2 regions of the Kitasatospora sp. NPDC001547 genome follow, and region 1 is predicted to be linked to the other one. Evidence: riboswitches for the same ligand, from Rfam matches in the RefSeq annotation. Region 1 holds a riboswitch; the other holds the start of a gene.
What was found. A riboswitch is a leader RNA that binds a small molecule or an ion and turns the genes downstream of it on or off. The one in region 1 is predicted to bind cobalamin.
Positions count from the first base shown of each region.

Region 2: another riboswitch for cobalamin. It lies ahead of ACFY0X_RS07350 (ribonucleoside-diphosphate reductase subunit alpha); the one in region 1 lies ahead of ACFY0X_RS27435 (cobalamin biosynthesis protein).

Region 1 is NZ_JBIAVL010000017.1:72,091-77,823, reverse strand. Features, by position in the region: gene ACFY0X_RS27445 (hypothetical protein) at 1-280, opposite strand, end outside; gene ACFY0X_RS27440 (alpha/beta hydrolase family protein) at 946-2,067, opposite strand; cobalamin riboswitch at 2,388-2,521, shown strand; gene ACFY0X_RS27435 (cobalamin biosynthesis protein) at 2,629-3,621, shown strand; gene ACFY0X_RS27430 (cobyric acid synthase) at 3,618-5,132, shown strand; gene ACFY0X_RS27425 (putative cobaltochelatase) at 5,129-5,733, shown strand, end outside.
Region 2 is NZ_JBIAVL010000003.1:360,012-365,744, forward strand. Features, by position in the region: gene ACFY0X_RS07345 (ribonucleotide-diphosphate reductase subunit beta) at 1-522, opposite strand, end outside; gene ACFY0X_RS07350 (ribonucleoside-diphosphate reductase subunit alpha) at 522-2,933, opposite strand; cobalamin riboswitch at 3,125-3,268, opposite strand; gene ACFY0X_RS07355 (hypothetical protein) at 3,653-4,597, shown strand; gene ACFY0X_RS07360 (glycoside hydrolase family 26 protein) at 4,777-5,733, shown strand, end outside.

The DNA of each region.
Region 1 (5,733 bases):
CGTCGTCGTGCTCCCAGGCGTGCAGGCGCCAGCCGGGGCCGGCTCCGCCGTCGCGGGGCTCCACCAGGCCCACCAGCAGCGCCCGTCCCCAGGCCTTGGTGGCCGCGCCGACCGTCATGGCCAGCGCCCGGCCCGCCGCGCGGGCGTCCTCCGGGAGCAGCTCGCCGCGCTTGTCGACCTCGGCCAGCTCCCCGGCCCAACGGGCGACCCGGACGGCGTCCACCAGCATCCGGCGGGCCAGCGGCGCCAGCTCGGCGGGTGCCGGGAAGCCCTCCGGCACGGGAACCCTGCCGCGCCCGGGAGCCGGAGCGGGCCCTCGTCGCCGGGGTACTCCGTTACGGGGGACACCCGCCCCGCCCGGCCTGCCACCGGCGGGCCGTTGGGCCGTTCCGGGGAGACGGGTCACCGTCGCACCGGTACCGATCGTCGGCGGGAGCGGGGCATCACGGTCGCGCGGGTTCCGAGACGTCACGTCGAGCAGTCTTCCCCTTGCACCGGCCTTCTGTCACATCCGGTTGTCCGTACGACCGGGCGACCGGTGGCGGCACCTCCGCAAGATCGGGCAACAACGGCATACCGCCTGGCCGGAAACGTGTGACCTGGCCATGCCACTCGTCACCCCCCGGTTGCCGGGAATGCTCGCCCGGTCACCCTGCGTACGGGTGGGGGGTAACGAGTCGGGGCCCATTGTTGCCCCCGACCGCGGGGTGGTTTTCGCCGCGGGGGATCCGCGCCGCCCGTGCTCGGCGGGCCTGTCCAGCCCGATTCCGGACGGATGGCGGGCGGGGCGGGGGAAGCGCACCGCACGAGAAGTCGGCCGGGCCGACTTCTCGTGCACGCCGGGCGGAACGGGAGAAAGCGCCATTCGCGGACCGGGGGGAAGCGCGGCGGGAAACCGTCGTGACCCGGCCGAAAACGCGGCGCGCGCGAGGGGGGGCTCCCGGGCTACAGCAGCGGCGTGAGCCAGCGGCGGAGGAGTTCCGTGTAGCGGTCCGGGGCGGTGTTCCAGAGGGTGGCGTGGTCGGCGCCGGGGAAGGGCTGGAGGCTGACCACGTCGCGGCGGGCCGCGGCCAGCTTCTCGACGGTGCCGAAGGGGGCGATCCGGTCCTCCGGGCTGTGCAGGACGAGGGTGGGCACCCGCAGGTCGGTGCCCTCGGCGAGACGGGCGGAGTCCGCGAGGTCGACGCCGGTGCGGCCCTCGGCGGCGAGGGCGCCAAGCTCTGCGGCGACGCCCCGGAAACCGGCCCGGGCGGCGTCCCGGCGGGCGGAGGCCGGGAGGTCGAGCACCGGCGAGTCGAGGATCAGGCCCCGGACGGCGTGCGACCAGACGGAGCGGGCCGCGGTCTGCAGGACCATGGTCGCGCCGAGGGACCAGCCGTACAGGACCACCTTGCCCGCGCCGCTGTCGAGCGCCAGCCGTACCGCCGACTCGACGTCGCGCCACTCGGTCTCGCCGAAGTGGCTGAGCCCGTCCGGGGAGTCGGGGGCGCCCCGGTCGCCGCGGTAGGTGACGGCGAGGGCGGGCAGGCCGAGCCGGTCGAGCACGGGGAGCACCGGGAGGGTCTGCTGGCGGTCGGCCCCGGGGCCGTGCACCAGGATCACCCAGGTGCCGCGCTTGCCGTGGAGCCGCCAGGCGGGCAGCGCGCCGAGCTCGCCGTCGGCGACGGTGTCGGCGAAAGCCAGGCCGAGCGCCTCGGAGGGGTCGCCGAGGTGGACCCGGGGGGTGAAGCGGACCTCGGTCCCGGGGGCGAGGGTGCCCCGGTCGGCGCGGACCAGCCGGCGGGTGACGCCCCGTTCGTCGCCGTGCAGGACCTCCTCGACCACCGCGTGCCCGCCGTCCGCCCACTCGACCGCCCAGCGGCCGGGGCGCAGGCTCGCGGGGCCGCGGGTGAAGGTGACCCGGCCGGGGGCGAGGCCGCGGACCACCACCGGCGCCGACTCCTGGACGGCGGGCGCCGGACGGACCATCCGCTCGGAGGCCCGACGGCCGATCACCAGCACGGCGGCCCCGGCCGCGGTGGCCCCGACCGCGGCGGCCGCCACGACGGCGGCGGTTCCCCAACGCATATCGCTCCCCGCTCTGTTGCTCTCGGACCGGACGGTGTTCGAGCACCAGTTCACCGGCGCCCCGCCCGGACGGCCACCCGGACGGCCACCCGGATGGGCCGTCCGGGTCGCCCGGGCGGCGGGCGGGCGGCGGGCGGGCGGGCCCGAGGAGGGGACGGTCGGGAGGGCGACCGCCCGGGCCGGTGCCGCTGCCGGCGCCTGCCGGTGCCGGGCGATCCCACGGGGTGTCAGCGGGCCGGCGTGTGACCAACCCCTCCGTGACCTCGGTTGACTCCCGGTTCGGGCCCGTGATGGGATCCTGGGGCCAAACGGAGGCATGGAGAGGAAGCCGGTGGAAGTCCGGCGCGGTCCCGCCACTGTCACCGGGGAGCACGCTCGGAACATCGCCACGGCGGGCCGTCGACGGCCGCTGGAAGGCTCCGGGAGTGCGTTCGACCCGGAAGCCAGGAGACTCTCGCCCCCGTCACGTCGATCCAGGGCGCGGACCCTGAGTGAGGACACGCACGCGATGCAGGCTGCCCCGCCCGGCCGGACTCCGAGCTGCCTTCCGCCGTGCGGCCGATGACCCCGCCCACCGCCTCCCCCGCTCCGCGCCCGCTGACCCGCGCCGCCGCGTTCGCGCTCGGCGCCGCCGCGGGCTACGCCGCCGACACCCGCTTCGCCGACCCCCGCCGGGGCCACCCGGTGGCCGTCTTCGGCAGCGCCGCGATCCGGCTGGAGCGCAGGGTGTGGCGCGACGGCCGCGCCGCCGGGGCCGGGTACACGGCGCTGTGCGTGGGCGCGGTCGCGGCGGGCGCGCTCGCCCTGGACCGTACGGTGGGCCGGCGCCCGCTGGGCCGGGCCGCGCTGGCGGCGGCCGCGACCTGGACCGTGCTCGGCGGCACCTCGCTGACCCGGGAGGCGCGCACCATCGGCCGCTCGCTCGCCGCGGGCGACCTCGCGGCCGCCCGGGAGCGGCTGCCGCACCTGTGCGGGCGGGACCCGAGCGCGCTGGACGGGCAGCAGATCGCCCGGGCCGTGGTCGAGTCGGTGGCCGAGAACACCGCCGACGCCGTGGTGAACGCGCTGGCCTGGGGCACCCTGGCCGGCACCCCCGGACTGCTGGCCTTCCGCGCCGTGAACACCCTGGACGCCATGGTGGGCCACCGCTCGCCGCGCTACGCCCGGTTCGGCTGGGCCTCGGCCCGGCTGGACGACCTGGCGGGCTGGCCCGGCGCCCGGCTGACGGCACTGTTGACGGTGGCCGCCGCGCCCGAACCCCGGACCGCCTGGCGGATCTGGCGGCGCGACGGCTCCGCGCACCCGAGCCCGAACGCGGGCCAGGCCGAGGCGGCGTTCGCCGGCGCGGTGGGCGTGCGGCTGGGCGGGACGCTGCGGTACGGCGAGCAGGTGGAGGACCGGCCGGTGCTGGGCGCGGAGCTGCGCCCGGTCACGGTGGACGACATCGAACGGGCCTGCGCGCTCTCCCGGCGGGTGGGCGCACTGGCACTGGGTACGACGGTCGCGGGGCACGTCCTGCTGCGGACGCTGATGAAGAAGAGGGGGCGGGCATGACGAACGCGCTGCTGGTCGCGGGGACGACCTCGGACGCGGGCAAGAGCGTGGTGACGGCCGGGATCTGCCGTTGGCTCGCCCGCCAGGGCGTGCGGGTCGCGCCGTTCAAGGCGCAGAACATGTCGCTCAACTCCTTCGTCACCGCCGACGGCGCCGAGATCGGCCGCGCCCAGGCGATGCAGGCGCAGGCCGCCCGGGTGGAGCCGGAGGCGGCGATGAACCCGGTGCTGCTCAAGCCCGGCGCGGACGGCCGCAGCCAGGTGGTGCTGCTCGGCCGGCCGGTGGCCGAGGTGGGCGCGCTGGACTACCGCGAGCGCAAGCCCGTCCTGCTGGAGCGCGCCCTGGAGTGCCTGGCCGACCTGCGCAGCCGCTACGACGTGGTGGTCTGCGAGGGCGCGGGCTCGCCGGCCGAGATCAACCTGCGCGACCGCGACATCGCCAACATGGGCCTGGCCACGGCCGCCGCCCTGCCGGTGGTGGTGGTCGGGGACATCGACCGCGGCGGGGTCTTCGCCGCGATGTACGGGACGCTGGCGCTGCTGTCGGCGGAGGACCAGCGGCACGTGGCGGGCTGGTTCGTCAACAAGTTCCGCGGCGACTCGCGGCTGCTGGCGCCCGGGCTGGAGATGCTGCACGAGCTGACCGGACGTCCGGTGCTGGGCACCCTGCCGATGCTGCCCGGGCTCTGGCTGGACGCCGAGGACTCGCTGGACCTGTCCACCGTGGTCGACCGGACGGACGGGCCCGGACCGCTCGGCGCGGACGTGCTGCGGGTGGCCGTGGTGCGCTTCCCCCGGCTGTCCAACTTCACCGACCTGGACGCGCTCGCGCAGGAGCCGGGCGTGCTGGTCCGCTGGGCGACCAGGCCGGAGGAGCTGGCCGACGCCGACCTGGTGGTGCTGCCCGGCACCCGGGCCACCGTCGCGGACCTCGCCTGGCTGCGCGAGCGCGGCCTGGAGCCGGCCCTGAAGGCACGGGCGGCGGCCGGACTGCCGGTCCTCGGGGTCTGCGGCGGCTACCAGATGCTGGCGCACTCCATCGTGGACGAGGTCGAGTCGAAGGCGGGCGCCGTCGACGGGCTCGGCCTGCTGCCGACCCGGGTGCGGTTCGGCGCCGAGAAGGTGCTGGCGCGGCCGGTCGGCGAGGCGTACGGGCAGCGGGTCGAGGGCTACGAGATCCACCACGGGGTGGTGGCGGTCGAGGGCGGCACCCCGTTCCTGGACGGCTGCCGGGTGGGCGCGGTCCGGGGCACGACCTGGCACGGCGCGCTGGAGAACGACGGGTTCCGCCGTGAACTCCTGCGCGAGGTCGCCGAGTCGTCCGGCCGGGCGTTCGTCCCGGCGCCGGACACCTCCTTCGCCGCGGCGCGCGAGGCCCGGCTGGACCGGCTGGGCGACCTGATCGAGGAACACGCGGACACCGACGCGCTGTGGAAGCTGATCGAGGGCGGGGTGCCGGCGGCCGGATCGCTGCCGTTCCTGCCGCCCGGGGCCCCTGGGAGTGACGCATGACCGACGTCCGCTATCCGTTCACCGCGATCGTCGGCATGGCCGACCTGCGGCTCGGGCTACTGCTGAACGCGGTCTCCCCGGCCGTGGGCGGCGTGCTGGTGCGCGGCGAGAAGGGCACCGCGAAGTCGACCATGGTGCGCGCGCTGGCCGGCCTGCTGCCGTCCATCGCCACCGTGGACGGCTGCCGCTTCGCCTGCGACCCGGGCGCGCCCGACCCGCAGTGCCCGGACGGGCCGCACGTCTCCCCGTCCGCCTCCGAACGGCCTTCCCAGCTGGTCGAGTTGCCGGTCGGCGTGGCCGAGGACCGGATCGTCGGCTCGCTCGACCTGGAGCGGGCGCTGGCCGAGGGCGTCAAGGCCTACGAGCCCGGACTGCTCGCCAGGGCCCACCGCGGCGTGCTCTACATCGACGAGGTGAACCTGCTCCAGGACCACGTGGTGGACCTGCTGCTGGACGCCGCCGCGATGGGCCGCTCCTACGTCGAGCGCGAGGGCGTGTCGGTGCGGCACGCGGCCCGCTTCCTGCTGGTCGGCACGATGAACCCGGAGGAGGGCGAGCTGCGGCCGCAGCTGCTCGACCGGTTCGGCCTGACCGTCGAGAT
Region 2 (5,733 bases), on a different contig from region 1:
GATCAGGTTGAGCAGGAACGCCCGCCTGTCCTCCTTCGTCTGCAGCGACTCGATGTGGTCGACCGCGTTCATGTACTTGAAGCAGAACTGGGCCTTCTGGCGGATGGAGGGGATGTTCTCCACCGCGGCGAAGGCCGCGTTGCGGTCCTCCGGGTCGGGCAGGTAGGTGTCGAGCAGCGTCAGGTAGAACTGGACGTGCACGGCCTCCTCGAACAGCTGGCGCGACAGGTACAGCCGCGCCTCCGGGGAGTTGATGTGCTTGTAGAGGCTCAGCACCACGTTGTTGGAGACGATCGAGTCACCGGTGGCGAAGAACGCGACCAGTCGCCCGATGAGGTGGCGCTCGCCCTCGCTGAGCTTCGCCAGGTCCGCGACGTCCGAGTGCAGGTCCACCTCCTCCACCGTCCAGGTGTTCTTGATGGCGTCCCGGTACCGGTCGTAGAACGACGGGTAGCGCATCGGGCGCAGGGTCAGCTCGAAGCCGGGGTCGAGCAGCATCTTGCGGTCTTCGGACGGGGACATCACTGGCAGGCCTCGCAGGACTCGGGGTTCTCCAGGGAGCAGGCGATGGCGGCCTCCTGCTCCGGGGTGAGGGTCGGGCTGTTCACGGGCACGGGCGCCGGCGCGGCGGCGCGGGCGGTGCCGGACGCGGCCTGGGCGATCCGGGTGGCCGGGCGCGAACGCAGGTAGTAGGTGGTCTTCAGGCCGACCTTCCACGCGTAGGCGTACATCGAGCTGAGCTTGCCGATGGTCGGCGCCGCCATGAACAGGTTCAGGGACTGGCTCTGGTCGAGGTACGGCATGCGGGCCGCCGCCAGGTCGATCAGCGCGCGCTGCGGCAGCTCCCAGGCCGTCCGGTACAGCGAACGGACCTCGGCGGGCAGCCAGTTCAGCTCCTGCACCGAGCCGTTGGCGTCGCGCAGGGCGTCCCGGGTCTGCTGGTCCCAGACGCCCAGCTCCTTGAGCTCGCGCACCAGGTACGGGTTGACCTGGAGGAACTCACCGCTCAGCGTCTCGCGCTTGAACAGGTTGGACACCTGCGGCTCGATGCACTCGTACACGCCGGCGATGGAGGCGATGGTCGCGGTCGGCGCGATGGCCAGCAGCAGCGAGTTGCGCAGGCCGGTCTCGGCGATCCGGGCGCGCAGCGCCGTCCAGCGGTCGGCCCACTGCGGGGCGGCGCTCGGGAAGTGGTCGATGTGCAGCTCGCCCCGGGCGGCGCGGGTCTCGCCGTACGCCTCGTGGCGGCCCAGCTGCTCGGCCAGGTCGGCGGAGCGCTCGTAGGCGGTGAGCATGATGCGCTCGGCGATCAGCGTGGACAGCTGCTTCGCCTCGGCGGAGTCGAAGTCGATCCGCAGCTTGAAGAAGACGTCCTGGAGGCCCATCACGCCCAGGCCGACCGGCCGCCAGCGGGAGTTGGACGTCCCGGCCTCGGTGGTCGGGTAGAAGTTGATGTCCACCACGCGGTCGAGGAAGGTGACGGCGGTGCGCACGGTGGCGTCCAGCCGCTCCCAGTCCATGGCGCCGAGCAGGTCGGCGGCCGAGGCGCCGGAGGCCACGTGGGCGCCCAGGTTGACCGAGCCCAGGTTGCAGACGGCGGTCTCGGAGTCGTCCGTGACCTCCAGGATCTCGGTGCACAGGTTGGAGGAGTGCACCGTGCGGCCCGGCAGCGCGGTCTGGTTGGCGGCGCGGTTGGAGGCGTCCTTGAAGGTCATCCAGCCGTTGCCGGTCTGCGCCAGGGTGCGCATCATGCGGGCGTACAGGGTCTGCGCCGGGATGGTGCGCACGGCCTTGCCGGCCAGCTCGGCCTTGCGGTACGCCTCGTCGAAGTCGGCGCCCCACAGGTCGACCAGCTCGGGCACGTCGGCCGGCGAGAACAGCGACCAGTCCTCGTTGGCGTTGACCCGGCGCATGAACTCGTCCGGGATCCAGTGCGCCAGGTTGAGGTTGTGGGTGCGGCGGGCCTCTTCGCCGGTGTTGTCGCGGAGCTCCAGGAACTCCTCGATGTCGGCGTGCCAGGTCTCCAGGTAGACGCAGGCCGCGCCCTTGCGGCGGCCGCCCTGGTTGACGGCGGCGACCGAGGAGTCGAGGGTGCGCAGGAACGGCACGATGCCGTTGGACTTGCCGTTGGTGCCGCGGATCAGGCTGCCGCGCGAGCGGATGCGCGAGTAGGACAGGCCGATGCCGCCGGCGTGCTTGGAGAGGCGGGCGATCTGCGCGTAGCGGTTGTAGATCGAGTCCAGGTTGTCCAGCGGCGAGTCGAGCAGGTAGCAGCTCGACATCTGCGGGTGCCGGGTGCCGGAGTTGAAGAGCGTCGGCGAGGAGGTCAGGTACTCCAGGCGGCTCATCAGGCCGTACAGCTCGGCCACCTCGCGCACCGACTGCTCGCTGTCGCCGACCGCCAGGCCGCAGGCGACGCGGAGCAGGAAGTGCTGCGGGGTCTCGATCACCTTGCGGGTGATCGGGTGGCGCAGCAGGTAGCGGGACTGCACGGTGCGCAGGCCGAAGTATTCGAAGCGGTCGTCGCCCGCGGTGTCGACCAGCGCGTCCAGGGCGGCGGCGTGCTTGGCGACGAAGGCCGCGGTGGTGTCGCCGATCAGGCCCTCGGCGTGGCCGACGGCGATCGAGGCGGAGAAGGACGTCGAGCCCTGGCTGTTCGCCTCGTCGACGATCTCCAGGGCGAGCAGGCGGGCGGCCAACTTCGAGTACTGGGGGTCCTCGGCGATCATCGACGCGGCGGCGTCCACGGCCAGCCCGCGGAGTTCGGCGAAGTCCGAGCCGGCGTGGCGGCCGCGCAGCGCGGCGGCGGCGACGTGGCCGGGGTCGACCTCGGTGAGGTCGGTGCTGCGGTCGGTGAGCAGCCGCAGCAGGGCGCCGCCGGGGTCGGAGACCGTCGGGTCGGTGAAGGCGGTACCGGAGCCCTGGGCGGGCAGGGTGGCTGAGGCAGCGGTGGTCAAGGCGCTCTCTCCTGGCGGCGATCGGCGGCGGTGATCGGGGGCCACCGGGCCGATCGGGGCAGGGGAGCACGGCACGAACGCAGACGGCGTCGCGCGACGGTGACTCCCCGGCCCGCCCGCGAGGCCCGGAGGGGTACTGCTCGTGCCGGCGCGGCCTCTGCGGGAGGGCCGTGGCGCACGCCGTCGGCAGGTACTCGGACTCGCGGGCACGGCTGCTGGAGCCGCCCGCACACCGCTGCGGGGCAGTCCCGGATTCGCACCGGGTTCCCCTGCATCGACAGCAGGAGTGAGCATACATGTAGTGGTGTCTCCCTGAAGCGGCCCCAGATGTAGTGCGGCGCCGCGTGTCTGGGCGATAACCGGTCGTGCCGGAACCATGGCGGACGATGGCCCTCGGCGACTCCGGAAGCCGGGCCGGGGCGTCCTGGTTTCGATACGGAATGGCCACCGGGAGGACCGGTGGTCATGCGGATGCCCTACGATCTGGGCGCATGAGCGACGGAACTGGCGTACCTGGGCAGGGGCCGCAGGGAACGCCTCCCGCCGGGCCGGGGGGCGCACAGAGTCAGCAGCCGGTGGTACCTGGTCCGGTACCGCCGCCGAGTGGAGGTTTCGGGCCGCCGCCCGCCTCGTACGGGCCGGTCGTGCCGTCGGCGCAGCCGGTCGCACAGCCCATCCCTCCGGTGCCGCATCCGGTGGCGCCTGCGCCGCAGCCGGCCCCGCCGGTCGGTCAGCCGCAGCCCCAGCCGCACCCGGTCGGTCAGCCGCACCCGGTCGCGCAGCCGCAGCCGAACCCCCAGCCGCAGTGGCACCTGCAGCAGCAGCCCCAGCAGCCCGTCCCGCCGCAGCGGGTCGAGCCGGACTGGGACGCGCTGGCGGACCGCAACGAGGCCGACGGCAAGCGCCGTCGCCGGATGAGGGTCATCGGCGTGGTGGCCGCGGTCGCCGTGGTCGGCGGCCTGGCCGCCGGCGGCGTGCTGCTGTTCAAGGGCAAGAAGGACAACGGCCCCACGACGGCCACCACCACCCCGCCGACGGCCAACCCGAGCGCCTCCGGCACGCCCGGCCAGCCGGACGACCCGTCGAAGCCGATCTGGGAGGTCGCCACCGACCCGGCGCCGCAGGACGCGGGAGCGCTCTTCTCCTCGCTCCAGGTGACGATCAACGGTGCCACCTGGAACCGGACCGTGGTGGCTCTGGACTCGCCCTGCTGGGACGGGAACTCCACGACCGGCGGGCTGGGCAAGGTGCTCGGCGACCAGGGGTGCCAGCAGGTGCTCCGGGCGACGTACGTGTCCGGTGAGAGCGCGGTCACCGTCGGGGTGGCGGTCTTCGACCACAAGATCCAGGCCGAGACCGCGACGAAGAACTTCGCCGGTCAGCTCAAGGGCGCGCCCGCGGCCGGATCGCCGGCGTTCTGCGCCGCCGCCGGCTGCACGGGCACCCACAACAGCCTGGGCCGGTACGCGTACTTCACCGTCGAGGGATCGGCGAAGGGCGGCAACGCCCCGGACGCCACGGCGACCGCGGCGGCCTCCGGGTTCGCCGAGCACGTGAAGGGGCAGCTGCTCAAGCGTGCCAAGGCCGCGTCCTCGGCCGCGCCCGGTGTTCAGGGGACCCCGCCGGCTCCGGCGGGCTGACCTGCCGGGACGCCGCCGCCGGTGACCCCGGCGGGTCGGCCCGCCGGGACACTCCGGCCCCGGTGGACCGTTCGCGGGGGCCGGGGGAGTGTGGCAGGCTCTCGGGACAGTCATTTCGCATGCGTGTTCCGGTTGCGTCCGTGGGGGGCGGCGCCGGCGAGCAACCGGAGGAGCGGTCCGTGGCCCTGCCCAGAGCCCTGCGCGGCAAGCCCGCCGTCCTGGCCGCGGCCGGGGCCCTCGTCGCCGCGGGAGCGGTCTTCCTGCTCGACCACGACGGCAGGGCCGACGGCGAACAGCCCCCGAGGGTCCCGGTGTCGGTCGGCCTTCCCGGACGCACCCTGCCGCCGGAGGTCGGCCGGGACCTGCTCGCCCGGGACCCGCAGGCCTCGCCGAACGCCCGCGCGGTCCAGCAGTTCCTCGCCGACCTGGAGGCCCAGGCCCGTACCGGGCAGAGCGGCGGCACGGTGATCGGCCAGCACGTCGAGGCGCACAACGAGCGCAACAACCCCGAGTACGGGGACTACCGGGGCACCAAGCAGGTCGGCTACTACTACAAGAAGGCCGCCGACATCACCGGCAAGCTGCCCGGCTTCGTGGAGACCGACCTCGGCCCCGGCTACGGCCAGAACGGCTGGGGCGTCGGCAACCCGCGCTCCTACTCGGCCGGCCGCTGGCCCACCTGCCGGGCCGGCTGGCAGTACACCGACGACGCCGTCGACCTGCTGTCCGCCGTCTGGAGCGGCCACCCGCGCGCCGAGGACGGCGGCTACGGCGCGGCGGGCGTGCAGCAGAACTGCGACGGCAGCAGCACCGAACTGCCCGACAACGGCGGCGGCCCGGCCGGGATCGTCGGCATGTCCTTCCACCAGCCGTACCCCGGCTCGGAGGTCAAGTCCTTCGACCGGGTGCTCTGTTCGAACTCGCCGGCGGCCAAGGACCCCGACTGGTTCGGCCGGGTCGTGGACGCGGCGCACGACACCCCCGAGTACCGCGCGCTGATCACCGACCTCTCCTACCTGGCCGACCACCTGGAGTACCTGGCCGCCCACGACGTGCCGGTGCTGCTGCGCCCGTACCACGAGATGAACGTGCTGGACTGCTCCCGCCGGTTCTGGTGGGCGGGCCAGAAGCCGGCC